DNA from 4 places in the Peribacillus sp. NPDC055009 genome. Region 2 is predicted to be linked to each of the others. Evidence: riboswitches for the same ligand, from Rfam matches in the RefSeq annotation. Region 2 holds a riboswitch; each other region holds the start of a gene.

Region 1 (4,215 bases), on a different contig from region 2:
TACGAACTGCCCACTATCCACGAATAACTTGGAAACCTCACCGATTCGTCTAATATTCTCGGTTCGATCTTCTTCAGAAAAACCTAAATCTTTATTTAATCCGTGGCGGATATTATCACCATCCAAAACATAACTTCGAATATTCCGATTATATAACTCTTTAGCGACCGCGTTCGCAATCGTTGATTTTCCGGAGCCCGAGAGACCAGTGAACCAAAGAACTGTGCTTTCATGGCCGTTTTGCTTCCGGCGGAGCTCCTTGGTCAATGACGTTTCATGCCAAGTGACATTCGTACTTTTACTCATTAATAATCCCCCTCTTCATGTGGTCCTTCAATTTATGTCCGATCAGTTATAAACTTCATTCTTTTTTAGACCTTCGATCAATACCTCGATGACTTCTTTACGGCTAAAGGTAGCTGGAGGAATTTCTCCGTTACGCAGCATTTCCCTTACTTTCGTTCCAGACAGGATGACATGGTCTTCCTTGCCATGAGGACAAGTTTTAGCGGAAGCCATATTGCCACATTCTTTACAATAAAAACTATGTTCAAAGAATAATAGCGTGATCCCTAACTCATCTGCGTTGAAATTCCCAAAGATTTTTTGAGCATCATATGTGCCATAATAATCGCCCACACCCGCATGATCTCGTCCGACGATAAAATGGGTGCAACCATAATTTTTACGGACCATGGCATGGAAAATGGCTTCTCTAGGTCCTGCATAACGCATGGCAGCAGGGAAAACTGCAAGGGAGACGCGATCCTTAGGATAATATTTTTCAAGCAGCACTTTATAGCTTTCCATTCTTACATCTGCCGGAATGTCATCTGATTTAGTGGCACCTACGAGAGGATTTAAGAATAAGCCGTCGACAATCTCCAATGCTGTCTTTTGAATGTATTCATGTGCACGGTGAACAGGGTTCCTCGTTTGGAAGCCGACAACCGTTTCCCAGCCCTTTTCAGCAAAAGCTTTCCTTGTCTCGACCGGGTCCAAATAATTAGCTTGAAACTGCGGACGCTCTATTCTCTTGATCAACTTTATTTCCCCGCCGGCATATACATCACCGCGGTTATATAAATTTTTCACTCCTGGATGCTTCTCATCATCCGTTTGATAAACTAATGTCGCTTCCAATTGCTTATCTGGTGTGTATATATCGGAAACGGAGAGAACCCCGTATGTTTCACCTTCATGAGTCAACGTTACTTCTTCACCTATAGTAAGGGTTTCGGCAGTTTCTTCGGTCAAAGGCAGCGTAATCGGGATGCTCCATACATGACCGCTGCTAAGCCTCATATCCTTGACTACTGTCTCATAGTCACTTTTTGTAAAGAATCCTTTAATTGGACTGTAGGCACCAGTGCCTATCAATTCAAGATCACTTAAAGCAATTTCATCGATTTCGATCGACTTTGTTATTTTACTAATATCATAATTTGGTTCCCAAAGATCGATTAGTGTTCCTCCGTGCGGTAAACTGATTGTCATGCTAATTTCCCCCTATGGTTTCTATTTATTTAAGATAAATGCAATCCGCATTCCGTTTTTTGAGCTCCTTGCCAACGGCCAGAGCGTAAATCATCTGCATTGAAGGCTGGTGCTGTACATGTTTTACATCCAATGCTCGGATATCCATTATCATGCAGGATATTATATGGAAGTCCGTTTTTATGGGCATAGCGCCAAACATCTTTCCATGTCCAATGTATGAGTGGACATATTTTAACTGACTTGAACTTATTATCCTTATTGATATACTCGGTCGAAGCCCTTGTCTCGGATTGCTCCCTCCGCAGTCCCGAAAGCCATGCTGTTGCCGTTGAAAGCACATCGGTAAGCGGAATGATTTTACGGATGTTACAGCACTTATTTGAATCTCTAACCCATAATTCATCCCCAAATTCCGCTGCTTGTTCCTCAAGCGTCAAGGCAGGTTTCTTCATTTCTATCGAAAGCTTTGGATATCGCTTTTTCACTTGCTCGATCAATTGATAAGTTTCCTCAAAATGAACATCTGTATCAAGGAAAACTATTTTGGCAGAAGGATTGACCTTCGCCAATAAATCCGTAAGCACGATGCCTTCAATGCCAAAACTGCAAGCATAAATCAGTTCGTTTCCATAATGGTCATTCGCCCATTGCAGAACTTCCAAAGCACCTTTTGTCTCACTGTCTTCGGGAAATACAGGGAAATCCCCAGTGTTGAAATTTTCATAGTTTATTAATGCAGCCAACTTTGTAGCCCCCTCTAAAACTTGCTGTATCAGGTTAGAGTAACTGTTGATCAATACCCGTTGTAATATTCTCCAGTTTGTTTGACTCTAGAAAAAAAGAGACGAATCTAACCAATACTCTCTTTATATCAGTTAAACCCGCCTCTAGTTTTTCTAGTCAGCAGATACCTTATTTAATTCTTAATTTTTCATTTCTTTCCATTTGAATGATTTTACCATCCTGGACAATAAGTGTAATGGACCCATATTTCATAGAATTAAGCATTTCTTGAAGTCGTTCAAATATTTCTTCAAGCTGATTCTCTTTATCCAAGCCTGTTCCTCCTTTAAGAAAATCCGCGAATTTCTTATTTTCACCGCTGATCAAATGAATTTCTTAGATTTATATAATTCCAAACAACCTTACATTGTTATGGTTTGCCTACAACTTTCCAAAAAACAAAAATCTTTCCATGATGGAAAGATCCCAAGGTAAATATCTTTACCTTATCTTCCAAAATGATCAACATTTTGTTGGAGGTAGCACCTTGCATCGACCATGCAGGTTGCTGGACTTCAAAGGGCCAATTCCCTCCGTCGCTCTGGATAAGTTTTATTATTTTAAATATTAACATATATTTAATCCTTGTCAATGGAGTTTTCTTATAAAATAACTTGGTTTAATATTATGGATGAACTGTTATTTTTATACACACTATTCCGATTATGATTTTATGTTCATGTAAATATGAAAATAGACTCGTCTTTTTAGATAAAGCCTCCAAAAAAATGAGTCTATTTTCATTAACAAGCCTATAATTGGCGCCAGTCATCATCTGAAAAAATAATTTCTCGAATTCCAGTCCTTTTAAACGAAGGGATTACTCGAATTCATTAATTTCTTAACTGTATCGCTTCTACAAATTCTTGAACTTGACTCTGGACCCGATCAATTAAATTCAAATCATTTATCGGTTTTTCTGAATTCTGTTTATCTATTTCCTTATCAACAAAATAAATGCCCTGCAGCGGCTCGCCTTTTAATATTGAAATTAATGGTTTAAGTGCATAGTCAATCGCCAATAGATGCCTGTTACTTCCGCCAATCATGATTGGCAGTACTGGCTTACCCTTAAAAGCACCTTCTGGCAGCAAATCAATCAAGGCCTTCAATACACCTGTATAAGAAGCCTTATAAACCGGTGAACCAATAATGACACCTCTAGCTGCTTGAATTTTCTCTGAAAGCTTTAAGATATCTTCGCTATTATATTTGCCTTTGAATAAATCATCTGCTGAGAAATCCGTGATTGAGAAATAAGCTGTGGTAAATCCTTCGTTTTCGACTAATGATTGAATATGTTTTAGTGAAATGTCCGTTCTGGACGGAATAGCCGGACTTCCTGATAAAATTACGATATCGCTCATTTAATATACCCCTCCAATATTACATGATTGCCAGATAAAATCTTCGTAAAGCATTTCGTACAGTATGTATTTATCGTAATAGTCTGAAAAATATAAGTCAAATCTTACACTCTGGACATCTACTCTGAATGAAAAAAGAAACGGTCATATTTACGGCTTGATGCTCATGCCCTTAAATATGACCGTTTCATTATGTATGTTTTTGTTTGCCATGAATACCATATACCAAAAGTTGAGCAATGCTCTTAATTCGTTCAGAAGTAAAATATGGCTCCTTTTTCTGCTGGTGGATCTCATAATGTGTAGATAATGCCAATGTGAAAGAAATGATCCCTACATTAAATAGGATAATATCAGAGATATATTGTATCTCTCCACTATCTATTCTCTTCTGTATTTCAATATGCCTGGCATTCGGCTTGAAAATCTGATCTACATATTGCTTCGAAATATCTTGATCGAATTGTGTTTCCCTGAATAGTATCGAAAATTGTTCTTTATTATCAAGAATTTTATTTATCATGGTGCAAACATGATTCTCCACTAGATCATCCGTGGATAGATG
Region 2 (4,215 bases):
TCTACAAGCGCTTTTATTGCTTCTTTATTTTCGTCACCTTTGTTTACGGCAATGACATTCACATATGGAGATTCCGAATCTTCAATCGCAATCGAATCTTCAAGCGGATTCAAACCGGCGTCAATTGCATAGTTGGAGTTGATCAAGACTGCATCGCCTTCGCCACTCTCATAAATTTTAGGAAGCAGGGCCGCTTCATAATCAGCATCGAATTTAAGGTTTTTCTTATTTTCAACGATGTCTTTAGTTGTAGCCGTCGTTTTATCGACGCCTTCTTTCAAAGTGATCAGGCCATTCTTTTCCAAAAGGGATAAAGCGCGCCCATGATCAGCAACAGAGCTGCTCATAATAATTGTTGCGCCTTCCGGAAGTTTATCAATGCTTTTATATTTTTGTGAATATAGAGCAATCGGCTCGATATGGATTCCGCCAGCATTAACGAAGTCATATCCATTTTCTTTAATTTGCCCCTCTAAATATGGAATATGTTGAAAGTAGTTAGCATCCAATTCCTTATCATTCAACGCCTTATTCGGTAAAACATAGTCCTGGAAAGTTTCGATTTCCAATTCGATTCCTTTTTCTTTAAGAAGCGGCTTAGCTTCCTCAAGGATTTCAGCATGAGGAACATTGGATGCCCCTACAACTATTTTCTTCGATTCTTTCTCCGTATCACTGCCGCTTTTATCCTTTTCACTTCCACAAGCAGCCAAAGCGATAGACAACACTAAAATTAATGCAAATCCTAAAAACTTTTTCATCCTATTCATCTCCCTTTATCTTTTGTCCAATTTAGATGTAATCACATCTCCAATAATTTGAATTATGAAGACGATAATTAGAATAACGATGGTCGCCACTAGTGTAACGTCATTTTGATTTCTTTGATAGCCGTCCAAATAGGCTAGATTACCAAGCCCGCCTGCGCCGATGACCCCGGCCATTGCGGTATATCCAACCAATGCAATCGATGTTACCGTAATCCCAGAAATAAGGGCAGGCATTGACTCTGGAAGAAGGACCTTCCAAATGATCGTGCTCGTTTTTGCTCCCATCGATTTAGCAGCTTCAATTACACCTTTATCGATTTCACGAAGGCCGATTTCTACCATACGCGCATAAAATGGTGCCGCACCGATAATAAGTGCCGGCAGTGCAGCGTTCTCTCCGATCATGGAACCGACTAGCGCTTTAGTGAAAGGAATGAGCAGCACGATCAAAATAAGAAATGGAATGGAACGGAAAATATTGACGACAGCACTCATGATCCCGTTGACTGCCCGGTTTTCCCACATATTACCCTTCCCTGTCAGGAACAGGATCAATCCTAATATTATGCCTATAAAAAAGGTTGCCACTACAGAGACGCTTGTCATGTAAAGCGTTTCCCTCGTAGCTTCAATAATGTCTTCCCAATCAACATTCGGCAATAATTCTTCAAGCATGAGTAATCACCTCCACGCCTACCTGCTGTGCTTTAATGAATTCGATTGCGCGGAGCATTTCATCCTCAGTGCCATCAAGATGGATAAACAATGTTCCATATGAACCGCTTCTTGTTTGGGATATCTTACCTTGAACGATATTGACATCCAACTCGAAGTTACGTACAAGCTTGGTGATCAACGGGCTTTCGGCATGATCGCCTACAAAGGTCAATTGAATCACTTTGCCTGCAGGATAGCGTTCGAGCAAATGGTCCATCGTTTCTTTCGTTTCTTCCGGTTCCGTTACCTGTTGCACGAAACGCTTCGTCATTTGTTCTTTAGGGTTCTTGAAAACATCCAGGACAGGTCCCTGTTCAACAACTTGCCCACTTTCCATCACGGCGACGCGATGGCAGATTTTGCGGATCACATGCATTTCATGTGTTATCAAGACGATCGTCAACCCCAAACGCTGATTGATGTCAACAAGCAATTCGAGTATGGAGTCGGTAGTCTGCGGATCCAAGGCAGAAGTCGCTTCATCACACAGCAGCACTTTAGGGTCATTTGCCAGAGCCCTGGCTATTCCCACCCTTTGCTTTTGCCCTCCGCTTAATTGTGATGGATAGGCCTTTTCCCTGCCTTCCAATCCTACTAACTTGATCAATTCGTTCACACGCTTGGTTCGCTCAGGTTTAGAAACTCCTGCAATTTCCAATGGGAAAGATATATTCTCCTGAACGGTCCTCGACCATAATAAATTGAAATGTTGGAAAATCATGCTGATTTCTTGACGGGCCTTGCGGAGCTGAGCCCCTTTAATTTTTGAAATTTCCTTCTCAGCAACTACAACAGATCCCTCTGTTGGTGTTTCCAATCCATTGAGCATTCTGATCAAAGTACTTTTCCCCGCTCCACTGTAACCGATGATACCGAAAATCTCGCCTTTATTTATTTCAACATTCACATTATTTACAGCCTTGATTGTCTCACTGTTTCCTTTTCCTGTTCGGAACAGCTTACTGACTTTCGTCAATGTAATCATTAACCCTCACCTCTTTTATCCAATAAAACCTATGAACTTAGTTGATTTCTCTACATTATTAGTCTGTTTCTCATATCATGTAAAAGTTTACCCAATTAAAACAGAAAAAACCTTTCTGCATGAGCAGAAAGGCAGGTGAAGAAACAGGCCTTCCTCTCATCTTCCAAAGTGATTAAACTTTGTGTGAATTGGCACCTTTCCAAGGAAATCTCCTTGTCGGTTGCCGGGTTTCATCGGGCACATCCCTCCACCTCTCTTGATAAGAGCTAATATATAGAATATTTGTACATCATTAAGTTCTTTAGTATGGAGAAATTTTATCATAGATAAAAAAGGAGTGCAATGTATAATATTTCTAGTACAAGCATACAGAAACTTTACTTAAACCGTTTTGGATGTCAAGGAGACTATATTCGTCGCTTTTTCAATTGCCTGCTCCAAATCTTCTATTAAATCCTCTACATTTTCAATCCCAATCGATAAACGGACTTGGTCGGCACTCACACCCGCTTTCGCAAGACCTGCCTCATTCAATTGTTGATGGGTCGTACTGGCTGGGTGGATGATCAAGCTCTTCGCATCCCCAACATTCGCTACATGGGACCATAATTCCACCGAATTGATAAGTTTTGCCCCAGCTTCTCGATTACCTTGTATCCCAAAAGTCACAACAGATCCAGCTCCCTTTGGCAAATATTTTTCCGCAAGGGCTTTATCGGGATGATCCTCATCACCAGGATGTGAAACCCAAGTCACCGCAGGATGGTTTTTTAAATATTTAATGACAGACTTGGTGTTTGATAGATGCTCTTTCATCCTTACATGCAGCGTTTCAAGTCCCAGCGTAAACTGGAATGCACTTTGGGCACTTAGCGCAGGTCCTAAATCACGGAGTAACTGGACTCGGGCTTTCGTTATGAATGCGGCAGGTCCAACTGCCTCGGCGTATACCAGATTGTCGTAACTTGGGTCAGGCTCTGTGAAGCCAGGGTAATTTGGCGAGTTCCAATCGAATTTCCCTCCATCCACGATGACACCGCCAAGCGTAGTTCCATTTCCCAGAAGCCATTTTGTAGCGGAATGGATGACAATATCCGCTCCAAAATCAATTGGTCTGCATAGATACGGTGTCGCAAAGGTATTATCAATGATTAAAGGTATTCCGGCATCATGGGCGATTTTCGCTACCGCTTCAATATCAAGCACCCTCAAACTTGGATTTCCGATGGTTTCAGCAAAAATGGCTTTAGTTCTTGGCGTAATCGCCCTTTTGAAATTTTCAGGGTCATCAGGAGAAACGAACTTCACTTTAATCCCGTATTTAGGAAGAGTATTTTCAAAAAGGTTATACGTACCGCCATATAATGTAGATGCTGAAACAATCTCATCCCCTGCAGCGGCAATATTCAGGATTGAAAGTGAGATGGCAGCCATTCCGCTTGCTGTTGCCAATCCGCCGATTCCGCCTTCCAATAAGGCCATTCTTTCCTCAAAAACGCTGATCGTGGGATTATGGAGTCGTGAATATATATAGCCATTCTCCTTTAGGCCAAATAAATTCGCTGCATGGTCGGTGTCCTTGAACAAGTATGCATTGCTTTGGTAGATAGGAACTGCACGTGCACCTGTTTCATCAGCTTGCAGACCGCCATGAACACTCAATGTTTCGAAACGCAATTTTTTCCCTGACATATGATTTCACCTTTTTCTATGGATTTAGTTGGAATTATATGATGTCTGGCC
Region 3 (4,215 bases), on a different contig from region 2:
TGCATTCTGTCGAAACGGCTCTTGCTATCAGGACCATCTGTTTTTCAGCCAAGGTAAGGTCTCTTACCAGCTTTTTCGAAGGGACACGAATTTTCATATCTTCAAGAATAGAAGCCGCTTGGTTATGCAGCTCTTTCCATTGGACCATCTGTTTTTTTCCCATGTTTTGGACCATATCATTCAACATTACATTTTCCCCAACCGTTAAATAAGGGATGAGGGCGGTATCCACTTCCTGATAAACAATTTGAATGCCTTGTTCTTGAGCCGCTTTTGGCGAGCGGATATCCCTCTTCACCCCATCAATATAAATGTCACCTGAATAATGAACATGGGCTCCCGATAATACTTTCATTAACGTCGATTTCCCTGCTCCGTTTGCACCGACCAATGCGTGGGCTGTCCCCGATTTTACGGAAAAATCAACATCACTCAGCGCCTTCACCCCCGGAAATTCAATCGAAATCTTCTTCATTTCTAGTTGCGTGCCCATGTCCATTCCCCCTTATTGAACAGACACTCCCTTCTACTTGAAAGAGAGTGTCTCTTTTTAATTTTTATAATGATCTTTCAAAACTTTCATCCAATCTTCTTCAAATTCCGTCGATACACCCCAGCCATCGACAATACCTGACAGATTTGCCATGTTCACCGCTTCTTTAGACGCTTGGATTTGCTTTTGTGAAATAAGTGAAGCCTCCAAGTCATAGGTTTGCGGCGTTTCTTCGCCCGCTAATTTTTTAGCCAATATCCTCATATTTACTGCACCGATCAACTTGGGATCTACTGCTGCCGTGTAGGACCATGAGCTATCAGCCGATTGGATTTCCTGGAGATCTGCATTCGAGACATCTATTCCATATATCTTCACTTCATCGCGGCCCGCCTCTTTAATCGCCCGGGCTGCACCGATAGCAAAGGCATCCCATGTTGCGAAAATGGCATCCAATTTACCTTTAGGGTATTTATTCAGCATTGCGGCTACAGCATTTTGTGTCTGAACCGATGTATCAGCAGATGCCACTCCGAACCTTTCGACTTCTTTGATCCCAGGATTTTCTTTTAATTTTTCCTGATAGACTGCATTTCTTCTTACCATTGGAGGAAAACCGTCCACCCAAAGGTATGCAATTGCCGCTTTACCTTTCTGTTCTTTTATCAGCTTATCAAAAGCCAGTGTTGCCAACGCTTCATCATCTTGTGAAGTTAATGTCACGCCTTCTATTTTAGATAGATCGCTTATTGAATCGAATGTGACAACGCTTTTACCTGCATCAACCAACTTTTGAACGTCATTCACAGTTGCTGCATCATCACCATGTGAAATGATATAGCCGTCATAATCTTCCTCCAAAGCCTGCGCTATCGCATCATGGAATTTAGCCGTATCACCATTGGCTGTGTACGTATCCACTTGAAACCCCAGTGCTTCTCCTTCTTCCTTCGCCCCCGCCAGGTATTGGGCCGTATGATCATCACCGCCAATTTTACGGATCACTTTGATTCTGGCTCCATCTCCATCAGCGAATCTTTCCGGAACATTTTCAAATGATACTTTTTCTTCTTTCTTCGACTCTGTGGAACTCTGACCTGTAGAGCACCCCGTTAAAAGCAAAGCCGAAGCGATGGCTGAAATGAATATACCTTTAATAGACCTTTTCATCTTGTTTCCCTCCATTTTTTCTTATTAGTCTCATCAGTTAAGTTGGTGTAAATCCCAAAATAAAAACCTCTCTAATATAGAGAGGTTTAATCGGCTGTTTTGCAGACTTGTCCCTCTCTTATCTGTCAAAACATTTCTGTTTTGCAGGATTTAGCACCAATTCCTAATGGAACGGTTGCTGGGCATCTTAGGGCCAGTCCCTCCGCCACTCTTGATAAGAGATATATCGTGTTACGTTTTTGTAATTATCACTTTATAGGGATATAGTCGTAAAGTCAATAGATTTTTGAATATTTGAAATGTTCCCCGTTATTTTTTATTTTCTTTGAAGCTGGGCTAGACGCTTTTTCTCAATCTTTTCAAGCCGCTCCAACTGCCTTAATTTCACTTCGAACAAAGTGATAGGGTCACGGTAAACTTCCGGATTTTGTTTCATATGCTCCAATGCAGCCTGGTAGTCTTTTATTTCAGTCTGCGTTTGCTCTATCGTTTTTTGAAGTAATGCAAATGAACCGCGATAGAAAAGGGAGATGTCACGATCCAAAGATTTTTCAAACAATCCAAATTGGGTAAGGAAACGCTCCGTGATCATTTCCGCAACATCCAGGTAATCTTCACTTTCCAGGTATTTCTTATAACGATTGTACATATTGGCTTTATTTTGCGGTATCGCCCCAAACAGCTTCCCTGCCCCTTTAAGCAGTAATTGAGATGGAGTCCTGCGCAAAAGGATATTGACGTTTTCGATGCGGATGCTGCTTGTCATCCGGTCGGCATCACGGCGCCAGTCATCCAATACTCTGAAGTCGCCTGCAAGCGTAATCCGTTCTTCTTTGTATAATTCATTGAAACCGGCACTCATCTCATCCATAAACTGCTGGCTTTGTGAGAACTCCATTTGGGAACTGGCAATCCAGTCTTGAAGAGAACGGTAATATTGAGGCATGATCTTGTCAGAAATGAAGTTTTGAATCCGCTCATTCATTTCCTGATTTAACTGTACATGGACCTGACTGAAATCACTGCTTTCCGTTAACGATTTAGAGCAATCCCTCAGTAATTCAGGAATTTTTGAATAAAGCTGACTTTTCACTTCGTCCTTAAGCGAACGATACGACCTTATGATATTTTCACTTTTCTCTTTTTCCAAATCAGCCAATTGGTTGACAGCCCCATTCAGCTTGACTTCCATCTGTTCATTCCAAGAGATGGAATGCTCGCATTTCCGCTCATTGGCTGCCCGTTTTTCTAACAGATAAGATAAAGTTTTACGAATGAATGCCAGGATTTTTTCAGATCTTCTTTCCTTCCAATTATCATCTTGATAATTCGATTGAAGGAAGGCTGAAAGGTCCTTCAATTGCTGCCGGCTGTCATAATGTTTAGAGAAAGCGAATACTTTCGCATTCGGGAAATAGGCATTCACTTTATCCCATGTTTCGTCTTCCATCCGGACTGCGACCTGATCACTGTATATCGTATCCATTTTATTTAATAAGAAATGAATCGGCAGTTTCGGAGCCATCATTTGAATTTCCAATAACAGATCCCGTTCGCTGCCGGTGAAAGGCGCCCGGGCGTCAAGAACGAACATCAATCCATCACTGCCATGTAAATAGCCCTGGAAATCGGATTCCACGCTTTTTTCCCCATTGAACCCAGGAGTATCCAATAATCGCAGATGATTATTCCTTAGGTAGTCACTGATGATGGTCACATCGACAATAGTCCCGCGCTGGCGGCGTGTTTCATCCAAATCAGTTAGCTCCTCGACAACTTTGCTATCTGTATCGGTAATTTCAAGGATTTCCAAATCATCCCCATCTTTGACACTGACTAGTGACGAATGATCTTCAGCGGCAATGCTCTCACCAACGATTGACTGAATAAAGGATGTCTTGCCATTTCCTGTGCTTCCAGCAAGAAGAAGATTGAAATTCCGGGTATCCTTAAGCCCGTCTACCATCCATTTAAGCTTATTGCCAACCTTTAAATCATTATCTTCAGCCCACTGGATAATGGAATTGAACAGTTTCTCTCCCGCTTCCAGTCCGCCACCCAATTTAGGCGATTTCGAAAGCAGGCTCTCTGCGTCCTGAATGACCAACGCATTGATCGTATCCGGGAAGATTTCATTCCAGGACAACGCGGATGCCGCCGCAAACAGCGAGAGCTCCCCGTCTGCGATTTTGAGCCAGTTTTCAAGCAACCTTGGCACGACAGGACTTAATTCCTTGATTAGGTGCGTTCCTTCTAACAGACCTGCATATGCATCCCTGTAATAGACGGAAAGCTCTTCCCATACATCCGCATGGTTCAATTCGATGGTATCTATCAAGTTATTAATCACTCTCAGCCATTCGAAATAAGAATCCGTATATTTATAGTTTTTCCAAAGGGCAACCGTCACCTTTTCGAAACGTTCCTGGTCGAGTGTGTATAGCGAACCAAGGACAGTTGAAAAATAATCCGGATCCATCGATTGGGCAACACCTTGCTGGATATACGTTTTCAGCACATCGAACCAGCCCATTGATTCTGTACGGATACTT
Region 4 (4,215 bases), 130 kb from region 2:
TGATGTAGCCAAGCTCACATTTGAAATCACGGCATTATTGTATGGGTTTAAAATATTATATCTGCGTTGACTTGAGCCTTCCATCCATTCCCCATTGATGAAGCTTTTGTTTAGATCCTTGAATTTCTCCATTTTGAACACCCCTTTATATTGTAAACAAATATATTTTACTGCTGTTTGTATCATATTTAAAATATCTATATAATTAAGTTTATATACGCTTTACATATATATTAGAGGTGCCAAAATGGATATTAGACAATTACGATATTTTCTTATTCTTGCAGAAGAAGGCCAGGTTTCCCGTGCAGCAAAAAAATTGAATATGTCACAGCCGCCATTAAGCCAGCAGCTCCGCCTTATGGAAGAAGAATTAGGGACTACTTTACTTGAGCGAAAAAGGAATGGTAAAAGTATGGAATTGACCGAAGCTGGGAGGGTACTTTACGAGAAGGCTAAGAATATGCTGCAATATTTCGAGGACTCCTTGCTCGAAGTGAAGGAAACGGGTGAGGGAATTAAAGGTACCCTTTCAGTAGGTTCCGTACTTGCCTATATGTCTTATTTACCTGATAAAATTAATGATTTTAAGAAAAAATATCCTTCCGTTTCCTTTAAAATATTCGCAGGAGATCCATATGAAATAAGTAATTATTTGGAGAATCAGGATATTGAACTTGCTATTGTTCATTTACCTGTCGAGATGAAGGGTCTTTCCATTTTGAACATAGGACAAGTGCCGAATGTTTTTGTTGTACCTGAGGTTTGGGACAGTTTCACTTCAAAGAGTAGGGTTCATTTAAAGGATATTGAAAATATCCCATTGCTTTTAGTGCATAGGGAAAAAGGACAAGGGATTTACGAAGAAATTATCGAGGAATTTAAAAAGCGGGAAATACAGCCAAATATTTTATGCGAATGCCATGATGTAAATGTTCTGCTCTCTCTGGTTTCAGCTGGAGTTGGGGCGAGTATTGTTCCGAAATCAGCTGTTTCACCTCATATTATAAAAGGAGTGAAAGTGTTGGATATTATCGATTCTTCAATTCAATCGAATATAGCTTTGGTTTTTAGACAAGATCGTTATCTTTCCAAAACGGCAAAACATTTTATTGAGCTGTTTTGAAGAAAAGCTAGGCCTGCCTAATGCCTAGCTTTTACGTTACATTTAAAGATGAATCATTCCCACACTTCTTTTGCTACATCAACGACGAATTTCAGCTTTTCCCATTGCTGTTCTTCGGTCAGCTTGTTGCCGTGATGGGTGGAGGCGAAGCCGCATTGAGGGCTTAAGCATAATTGTTCGAGAGCAACGAAGTTTGAAGCTTCCTTGATGCGTGCCTTAACTGCTTCCTTGTCTTCGATTTCTCCATTTTTTGAAGTGACGACACCCAGTACGACCTGTGCACCGCCATTTGGAATGTATTCCAATGGTTTGAAATCCCCTGAGCGTTGATCATCATATTCCAAGAAGAATCCATCCACTTTTTCCTTTGCCAATAAAGTTGGGGCGATACGGGCATAGCTTCCTTCAAACGCCCAAGTCGACTGATAGTTTCCGCGACATAGGTGGGTAGTGACGACAAGGTCTTCTGGTTTGCCTTCCAATGCTCCATTAATGACACGAAGTGCAAGATCAATTAACTGTTCCCTCGTATATTTTCCATCTTTGAACTGGAAATCTGGAGCTGAAAGTCTGGCAATATATACATCATCCAATTGAAGATAACGCACACCTGCTTCATAAAAGGCTTTCAAAGCATGCTGATACGCCTTGATGATATCATTTGCATAATCTTCAATATCAGGGTAGATGTCTTCATTATGAATACCTGCAGCAAATAACTGATTCGGACTGGGAATGGTTTGCTTAGCAACGGCACGACCGTTCACGATTTTGTTCAATTCAATGAAATCACTAATGAAGGGATGTTCAGGATTGAATGAAACCTTCCCGGTATTGCGAACGTTATATCTCTCTGTTTCCACACCATCGAATGTGAGACCTTTTTCAGTCACATATCCCTCGATGCCATTTAAATGTTCGAGGAAGTCAAAGTGCCACCATGTTCGTCTGAACTCGCCGTCCGTAACAGCCTCCAATCCAACTTCAATTTGTTTATCGACAATCCGTTTGATTTCTTCGGTTTCAATTTCACGAAGGCGCTCTGCTGAAAGGGTACCCTCCCTAAATTGCTTTCTGGCAATATGTAAACGTTCCGGTCTTAATAAACTTCCGACGTGATCGGCCCTGAATGGTGCTTTCGTTAATGTGATTGACATGTTGCATTCCTTCTTTCCTTTTAAAAATAAAAAACCTCTTCTTAAAAAATAAGAAGAGGTGTTGGCAACAAAGCTATATACTCTTCTTATCTTCAAGTTTTTACACTTCTGGAATTAGCACAGTACATGATCAGTCTGTTGCTGAGGCATCAAAGGGCCAGTCCCTCCACCTCTCTGGATAAGAGTTGTCTATTAAATTAATTATGACTATACAGGTAGTTTTTACAAAGGTCAAGCGCTGGAGGTTGAATATTTAGAATATACCGTTTATTACTCGGTTCCTGGCATGATCATTTTCTGTATTCGGCTTTTTATACCACTTTTTAGATAAGGTTTAGACGTGGTTTTTTAAAACAACGATTAGTAGGGAAGACTGAAAAAAATAAATAAAATAATTAAACCTACTTGATTAATGAGTATTTATGTTTTATTGTTAAATTGCATAAAGAAAAGAGAATAAAATTGGATTATCCAATTGGTCAACCAAAGGATACTGAATTGTTGTTCATTACAACATTTCTGTGTCCTTTTTTGTTCGAAAAAAATTGTGATAATACAGGCATAAGCAGTGCCTAGGAGAAGATTCATTGGAGAGTGGAAACATGAAAACAACAAATATGAAATCATGCTGTACTGTATTGAAAAGACGGAATTTTCTTTCAATTGAAACTGACCTTGATTCGATCCCGACAAACAAAAACGATTTCTATAATATGTCTTTGATACAAGCAGGTGAATTTTTACTAGGATCAAGTGATGAAGATAGTTCAAGAGAAGATGGTGAATATCCACCACGAACAGTAAAGATTGAGTCCTTTTACATGGACCGATACGCCGTAACAAATGAACAATTCTATTGTTTTATAAAGGATACCGGTTATGTAACAGATGCGGAGAAATATGGATGGTCTTTTGTTTTTAACTTGTTTGTCAACAAACGAATGGAACGGGATATGGTGGGGGCAGCCGAAAAAACACCTTGGTGGATAGCTGTTCGAAATGCTTGCTGGAAGCATCCGGAAGGGACGGATTCCTCAATCGTGAATCGCTTTCACCATCCGGTCGTCCATGTGTCATGGAATGATGCCAAAGCGTTTTGTAGATGGGCTGGAAAAAGACTTCCGACAGAAGCGGAATGGGAATATGCTGCTGCCAGTGGAGTGGTAAATCGTAAATATCCTTGGGGGGATGAGTTGCACCAAGGGGGAAAGCATCACTGTAATATTTGGCAAGGCAATTTTCCAAACGAAAATTTGGGAGAAGACGGATTTTTAGGAACGGCTCCTGTTGATACCTTTGAACCGAATGATTTTGGCCTTTATAACATGTCGGGGAATGTGTGGGAATGGTGCGAGGATACATTTTCAATTCAACATGGAAGTGAAGTCCTCGATCCCGATCCTTTTGCAAAACTGATAAAAGGCGGATCCTATCTATGCCATCGATCATATTGTAATCGTTATAGGATTTCAGCCCGTACTTATAATATGATTGACAGCTCTACAGGGCATATGGGTTTTAGATGTGTTGCCAACTTAAAAAAATAAGTGCCATAGGGGATATGAACATGAAAAATTTGAGGTCTTTATTGGTTGTTATTTCGATGTTAAACATTTTATTTATCGCTGGATGTTCCTCATCTCCTTCAGAAGATGCTGGTGCACCTAACAGTGACGTTATAAGGATGGCTATTGATACTGCAGCAGGTGGTTCACTTCAATTCAGGGCGGCAGAGATACAGGGATACTTCTCAAATTACGGCGTAGAAGCAAAGCTTACCAATTTTGCCATGGGAATTGACACGGTTAATGCTGTATTAACAGAACAAGCTGATACTGGAATAGCTGCAGATTACGCCTTGTTAAACTCGTTAGGTAAAGGGGATATGGTGATTTTAGGAACACTTACAAGAGGGAAAGAGGATTCCTCCAA

The links. A riboswitch is a leader RNA that binds a small molecule or an ion and turns the genes downstream of it on or off. The one in region 2 is predicted to bind S-adenosylmethionine.
Region 1: linked by a shared signal. The riboswitch ahead of ACWF5P_RS14605 (YezD family protein) and the one ahead of ACWF5P_RS04585 (methionine ABC transporter ATP-binding protein) in region 2 are both predicted to bind S-adenosylmethionine.
Region 3: linked by a shared signal. The riboswitch ahead of ACWF5P_RS11725 (sugar ABC transporter substrate-binding protein) and the one ahead of ACWF5P_RS04585 (methionine ABC transporter ATP-binding protein) in region 2 are both predicted to bind S-adenosylmethionine.
Region 4: linked by a shared signal. The riboswitch ahead of ACWF5P_RS03885 (5-methyltetrahydropteroyltriglutamate--homocysteine S-methyltransferase) and the one ahead of ACWF5P_RS04585 (methionine ABC transporter ATP-binding protein) in region 2 are both predicted to bind S-adenosylmethionine.

What each region holds. Positions count from the first base shown of each region.
Region 1 is NZ_JBSGVZ010000008.1:198,267-202,481, forward strand. It holds gene cysC (adenylyl-sulfate kinase) at 1-306, opposite strand, end outside; gene sat (sulfate adenylyltransferase) at 349-1,497, opposite strand; gene ACWF5P_RS14600 (phosphoadenylyl-sulfate reductase) at 1,527-2,231, opposite strand; gene ACWF5P_RS14605 (YezD family protein) at 2,413-2,556, opposite strand; SAM riboswitch class I at 2,727-2,835, opposite strand; gene ssuE (NADPH-dependent FMN reductase) at 3,117-3,650, opposite strand; gene ACWF5P_RS14615 (TetR/AcrR family transcriptional regulator) at 3,841-4,215, opposite strand, start outside.
Region 2 is NZ_JBSGVZ010000002.1:158,764-162,978, forward strand. It holds gene ACWF5P_RS04575 (MetQ/NlpA family ABC transporter substrate-binding protein) at 1-761, opposite strand, end outside; gene ACWF5P_RS04580 (methionine ABC transporter permease) at 777-1,445, opposite strand; gene ACWF5P_RS04585 (methionine ABC transporter ATP-binding protein) at 1,438-2,472, opposite strand; SAM riboswitch class I at 2,626-2,738, opposite strand; gene ACWF5P_RS04590 (O-acetylhomoserine aminocarboxypropyltransferase/cysteine synthase family protein) at 2,854-4,164, opposite strand.
Region 3 is NZ_JBSGVZ010000006.1:99,219-103,433, reverse strand. It holds gene ACWF5P_RS11730 (ATP-binding cassette domain-containing protein) at 1-493, opposite strand, end outside; gene ACWF5P_RS11725 (sugar ABC transporter substrate-binding protein) at 551-1,663, opposite strand; SAM riboswitch class I at 1,779-1,884, opposite strand; gene ACWF5P_RS11720 (GTP-binding protein) at 1,980-4,215, opposite strand, start outside.
Region 4 is NZ_JBSGVZ010000002.1:26,733-30,947, reverse strand. It holds gene ACWF5P_RS03895 (aldehyde dehydrogenase family protein) at 1-132, opposite strand, end outside; gene ACWF5P_RS03890 (LysR family transcriptional regulator) at 248-1,126, shown strand; gene ACWF5P_RS03885 (5-methyltetrahydropteroyltriglutamate--homocysteine S-methyltransferase) at 1,180-2,283, opposite strand; SAM riboswitch class I at 2,367-2,468, opposite strand; gene ACWF5P_RS03880 (SUMF1/EgtB/PvdO family nonheme iron enzyme) at 2,886-3,830, shown strand; gene ACWF5P_RS03875 (ABC transporter substrate-binding protein) at 3,845-4,215, shown strand, end outside.